Regions from separate parts of the Peribacillus sp. ACCC06369 genome, predicted to be linked through region 1. Evidence: riboswitches for the same ligand, from Rfam matches in the RefSeq annotation. Region 1 holds a riboswitch; the other holds the start of a gene.
What was found. A riboswitch is a leader RNA that binds a small molecule or an ion and turns the genes downstream of it on or off. The one in region 1 is predicted to bind cyclic di-AMP.
Positions count from the first base shown of each region.

Region 1 (3,189 bases):
ACTGGATTGTTCAAGGGAACGTCCCTTTTCAAGATCGGGCATGAATAGAGTGATGATGCCGGATAATAATAAGGCAGCCGCGTTAATGTAAATGGCTAAAACGGGTGTACCGATCAAGAAAAGGAGACCCGCTATCGCAGGTCCAATCAAAAAAGCCCCAGAATCCATTAAGCTTCGTAACGAGTTAAATCGTTTCCTCTGTTCAATGGGTATTAATTTTGTTATATAAGATCTTGATGTCGTTCCGAACATGGCCCCTGCCATATTGATCACGAAGACAAGGGAATAGATGACCCAAATAGAAGAAGTCAATGGCAGCAAGGCTATGAATACCGCTCGAAATAGGTCAAGTGCCACCATTAGATTCCGCTTATTTATCCGGTCAATCACGCTGCCTGCCCAAACATTCGTAAATATGGCAGCCATCGGTTTAACGATATAAAGTCCAGCTACCGCTAAAGCTGAATCAGTCATATCCAGCACGATTAAATTAAGTGCAATAAAATAAACCCATGCACCAAAGTTGGAAATCCCGATCCCGCACAATAGGATGGAAGGATATTTCCAAGCTACTAATGAATTTTTTAATGTCAACGCTTCTCCTCCTTAGAAAAAGAAATATAAACAATAAAAAAATCCCATCCCCAGGAAAGGCTTCTCTGGGACGAGATCAATAGTGCGGTGTTACTACGCACCATAACGGAAGTTCCCGTCACAGCATCCCCTTCCCATACTGGAGAATTGCTTCAATTTATGCTTACTCCTTCCAGTTGACGGTGCTCTCTGAAATGTGGTCATTCCATTTGCTTTCTCTTCATTACATCCAGATTCATCATTTTTCTAAATTTTAACATTATTGTATTAATAGTGTAAACGTCATAATTTTCAACGCAAAAAAACTCATTCAAAAATAAATGAGTTAGCAAAACAAGTTATGGATTTTTCGCTCTAGTTCCCGGATAGTACACAGGATGACATAATTTCAGTTGATTTACCTTAGAGAAAACAATTTTAACAACGGATTCTTTTTCTTATCCGTTATCCTTAACTCATTCATTATGATTTGATCCTCATGATCGGCTATCCATTTCCTAAGTGCATCTTTATCCTGGCATTGTGTTAAATATGTCTGTCCACCCTTGCCTGTAGCGTTAATAACATATCTATTGAACGTCTTCTCCATAATTGCCCGCCTTTTTTATAAAATGTTTGAAACCTTTAAATAAGAATGCCATACTTTTTTTTTTATGATTTTCAAAAGAAAAATAATTTATTTATATTAGAAAATAGATTTGCAATGACATGTTCTGCTTGAAAGTATTGAATAAAGTACATCGATGTTGGTCATCATAATCGCCTTAATCGAACCTATCATAATGTGCTAACTAATATTTGTCAATACGTTTTTAAAATGTAAATAAAACGTAAATTTTCAGTCTTGTTAAAGAAATATTTTTTTACACTTTAGGGGTTTACAACTGCTAAATGATGGGAGTAGAATACGTTTATCAATTTAATGCATTTCGGCCAAAACTCAAGGGAATTGAGTACGGAGGACCCAATCATTTGGGGTTAATTCTGCCTTGCAGAAGGGATGAGATCAGCTCTTTCGCCATCCTACCCGTCAGCTAACTTCGTCGGCTAAAGCGAAGGAGGTCATAAGACCGCCTATTTCGGGAGCTTTTTTTGCACTCTTTTTGTGACAAAAAAGCCTTTCGATGTTTTCGCAGGTCTTTTTATTATGCTTTGAAAAAGATTTATAAAGAGGATTGATGGTTAAGATTTCATAAGTTTTACACAATATTTTTATAGGTAGGGATGATCATTTGATAAAAGCAAAAAATTTATTGGATCCGCCAAAAATCCTTGTACTCGGCTTTGCCATCCTGATACTTATTGGGGCCTATTTGCTGACCCTGCCGATTTCGACTGAAAATGGGAATGGCCTTTCTTTTCTGGATGCTTTATTCACCTCAACCTCCGCTACATGTGTAACAGGGCTTGTGGTGGTGGATACGGGAACGACTTTCACCACCTTTGGTGAGTTGGTCATCTTAACACTGATTCAGATAGGCGGCCTAGGGTTCATGACATTTGCCACGTTTTTCTTTTTCTTATTAGGCAAAAAGATTTCTTTAAAAGGCAGGTTACTCTTGCAGGAGTCCTTAAATAATCTATCCATGGCAGGTGTAGTCAAGTTAGTAAAACGGCTTTTAATTTTCACGGCCATCATTGAAGGCGTGGGTGCCCTTATCTTATCAATCCGCTTTTCTTTTGACATGCCAGTCGGCAAGGCGATCTATTACGGGGTTTTTCATTCCATATCGAATTTCAATAACGCCGGCTTTGATTTAATGGGGGAATTCAGGAGTTTGACCCCTTATGTATCGGACCCATTCGTAACCCTTACCGTCGCCTTCCTCATCACGTTTGGCGGAATAGGTTTTATCGTAATGAATGAACTATACGAATATCGTGAAACCCATCGTTTATCCGTACATACCAAGGTTGTTCTGATGACTAGCTTGACCCTTACAATCGTCGGCGCAATTTTAATCTTTTTATTCGAGTTCGGTAATGCCAAAACATTGCAGCCTTTATCTTTCATGGGTAAAGCGTTATCGTCTTTATTTCAATCGGTTTCACCAAGGACAGCAGGCTCCAATACGTTGAATATCCCTGATTTAACTCAACCTACATTACTGCTCATCATTTTCTTGATGTTCGTTGGGGCATCACCCGGATCGACTGGCGGCGGGATTAAAACAACAACATTTGCGACGCTTCTTGGAACGGTTTGGTCACAGATTAAAGGAAAGGGTGATGTGGTATTATTCCGTCACCGCATTTTGAATGAAACCATCTTTAAATCATTATCCGTTACATTCATCGGGGGCTTCCTCGTTTCAATCATTTCCATTCTGCTGACCATCACAGAAAGCGGAAGTGATTTCTTGATGATTTTATTTGAAGCCACTTCAGCATTCGCCACAGTGGGGCTTTCAATGGGTTTGACCCCCGAATTATCACCTGTTGGCCGATTGCTCATCATTTTCACGATGTTTGCAGGCCGGGTGGGTCCTTTGACTTTGGCCTTTGCCATCGCAATGAGGCGTAAGCCAGATCCCTTCCGTCATCCAAAAGGGAAAATCATGATTGGTTAACCAAAACTGAAGGAGTGTAAATGAT
Region 1 is NZ_JAUCEN010000002.1:4,666,859-4,670,047, forward strand. It holds gene QUF78_RS23635 (MFS transporter) at 1-594, opposite strand, end outside; gene QUF78_RS23640 (hypothetical protein) at 992-1,183, opposite strand; cyclic di-AMP (ydaO/yuaA leader) riboswitch at 1,516-1,658, shown strand; gene QUF78_RS23645 (TrkH family potassium uptake protein) at 1,827-3,164, shown strand; gene QUF78_RS23650 (potassium channel family protein) at 3,188-3,189, shown strand, end outside.

Region 2 (3,189 bases), 3.7 Mb from region 1:
AAAAATTAAAATGATGATTGGTAAAAAAATCAAAACAGACCATACCTGCGTAAATTTGGTTAAAAAGAATATCATCGTGACGACCAGGCTAATAATGGCACCAATTGAATTAATGGTTAATTTAACCACCCAGCCTTTTGGCTTTTCGCGGAGCCATTTAACGATCATTCCGGTCTGGGACAGCGTAAATGGTATAAATACCCCTACAGCATAAAGGGGAATTAGATTTTCTGTATGTCCTTTAAATGCGACTATTAAGATGATGGACGCAAGCCCCAGTATGATAATTCCATTGGAATATCCTAATCGGTCCCCTCTAATCGTAAACGCCCTTGGTATGAATTTATCCTTTGCAAGATTTACCGCAAGCAGCGGGAATGCCGAATAGCCAGTATTTGCGGCCAGTATCAAGATCAATGCAGTCGTACCTTGAATGAAGAAATACATGAAATTCCGTCCAAAGATTTCTTCAGCAATCTGCGAGACGACCGTGACCTCTGCGCTGGGAACAATGCTTAAATAATAGGCTAAGAATACGACTCCCGAAAATAATACAGCTAGTAAGGACCCCATAGCTATTAAAGTTTTTGCAGCATTATTCGGGGCTGGATCTTTAAAGTTCGGAATCGCATTGGAAATCGCTTCGACTCCTGTCAATGCGGAGCTGCCTGATGCAAATGCTCTTAGCAGTATAAATAAACTGATGCCCGCTACAGGGGTCCCGATTGGCGCGTGCAATTCCGGTGAAACTCCTCCTGTCAAGATCTTGTAAATTCCTACACCAATCAAGATGAACAATGCTAAAACGAATAGGTACACCGGATAGGCCAAAACAGAGGCCGACTCCGTAACCCCCCTAAGATTTAGGATGGTAAGTAGAATGACGAAAATGATGGCTATGCCGACATTATATGAATGCAGGCCTGGAAAAGCGGACGTGATGGCATCCGTTCCTGCAGAAACACTTACAGCGACAGTTAATATATAATCGACCAATAAGGATCCTCCAGCTATCAACCCTGGATTGATGCCTAAATTGTTTTTTGAAACCACATAGGCTCCCCCGCCATGGGGATAGGCAAAAATGATTTGTCTATAGGACAAGATCAAGGCCGTTAACAGGATCAATACCCCGATTGCTATCGGGATTGAATACCAGAATGCCGCGGCACCGACCGTGATGAGAACGATCAATATTTGTTCCGGTCCATAAGCAACCGAAGACAATGCATCAGAAGATAGGATGGCCAAAGCCTTAGTTTTGTTTAGCTTTTGCTCGCCAAGTGCATTTGATTTTAAAGGTCTCCCTATCAAGAACCTCTTTATAGAAGATAACATCAAGTATTCACCACCATATTTTAGTTATAAATTTATGTTCCCCCAGTTATTGCAAAAAACAAGACGAAATAGAAAAATGCCTACAAGTCATAGATAAATAGACCTGTAGACATCAATTTTTTTGTCTGACAAGCTCCACCTTCCTTCTCATATAACGCTTACGAGGTTAGCTGTCGGATTCGGACCTAAGAGTAGCCCTACCTTTACCTTGAAAGGATTCACCCCTTGGATTGAAAAACAATCCCTATAACGGGTCCCCCGTACCATTAGGTTTAAGCGATTTAGAAATATGAAACTGTTGATTATCATACTCCCGTGAAATGGAAAAGTAAATGAAAATTTTACACGGAAAAAGAATAATTTATTGTTAGTGAGGTTTTGTTCATGACGTATACTACATAAGTCATCAAAACAAATGATTGAAGGAAGGAAAGAGGTGAATGACATGTCTAAAAAAGAAGAAAAAAAACAAATAATATCTGATGATAATTTTCAAGTCAAAGCATTAACGGATCAATGAACAATATGGCTGTCCACAAAAATGAAAAATCATCAGCCACCACGGAGACAGCGAAGAACGAAACTGAATACCTATCTAATCAATCAACTAATTCTCCTTTCCCATTAAACAGATCTGCCCCCGCTTGGATAGTCAACTTTAATTTCATCCAATCAGAGGGCATTATTCATTATTCCCAATGATCCACTCTAATTAGTTCCTTCCTTCTTGAATTGGTCTCAAATTACTTTTCTTAAAGACAAAGTATTTCTGGCCAATATAGTTAAGTACTGTATAAAAGATTGTTCCAATGAGTACAGCCACATTTTGCTGTATGGATAAATGAACGAATCCTTCCATCGATTCTGCAATGGCCTGTCCTAAAGAATAAGCGGCGGAATAACAAATCAGGATGACGCAAAAGAAACGGGCAACTCCTCTCCGCAAGTCTATATCGCTTTTAAAGGTAAATGTCCTGTTCAACAGAAAACTCGTTACAGCTCCCGTACCATTACCGAAAAAGGTGGAGATCCAGTAAGATAAATCAAGAACATTCATGAGAAAAAGCATGATGGAAAGTCCAACCGCTGTATTGACTATTCCAACCAATAAAAAGCGGATAAAGGAATTAGTGTGTTTTAGATAGTTTTTCAATACTGTTCCGTTCATTGTCTAGTTGCTCCCGTTTTGTTAAATCGAGCGGATTAAATAGATCCAGATCAACAATATATTTAGGCCGGCGTTTGGATTCATTATATATTTTACCGATATATTCCCCAATCAAGCCGACAGCAATCAACTGCAGTCCACCGATCAACCATATGGAGGTAATTAATGAGGTCCAGCCCGTTTCGGTCTGTCCATAAAACTTTAACCATAAAAAGTATGACCCAAAGAGTAAGCTAATGAAAAAGGAAAGACATCCTAGCCATAATACAAGCCGGATCGGCGTAACTGAAAAAGAAGTAATGCCATCAAGCGCAAAGGCAACCATCTTCTTTAATGGATACTTCGTTTCCCCAGCCAATCTTTCTTTTCTGTCATAATAAACAGAGTCCGTCTTGAACCCAATGAGCGGGACGATTCCCCGTAAAAAAAGATTCGTTTCTTCAAACTGTTCCAGCTCCACGATCGCCCTTTTGCTCATTAGCCGGAAATCGGCATGATTATAGATAAGGTTAACCCCCATCTTGTTCATCAATTTATAAAAACCAGTTGCAGATGTTCGTTTAAAAAATGAATCAAGGTCCCTTTTCTGGCGGACACCATATACAATTTCACAACCTTCATTGAATTTCCGAATGAATTCAGGGATGACTTGAATATCATCCTGCAAATCTGCATCAATGGAA
Region 2 is NZ_JAUCEN010000002.1:969,851-973,039, reverse strand. It holds gene QUF78_RS05550 (APC family permease) at 1-1,338, opposite strand, end outside; cyclic di-AMP (ydaO/yuaA leader) riboswitch at 1,478-1,627, opposite strand; gene QUF78_RS05545 (GtrA family protein) at 2,051-2,506, opposite strand; gene QUF78_RS05540 (glycosyltransferase family 2 protein) at 2,466-3,189, opposite strand, start outside.
Region 2: linked by a shared signal. The riboswitch ahead of QUF78_RS05550 (APC family permease) and the one ahead of QUF78_RS23645 (TrkH family potassium uptake protein) in region 1 are both predicted to bind cyclic di-AMP.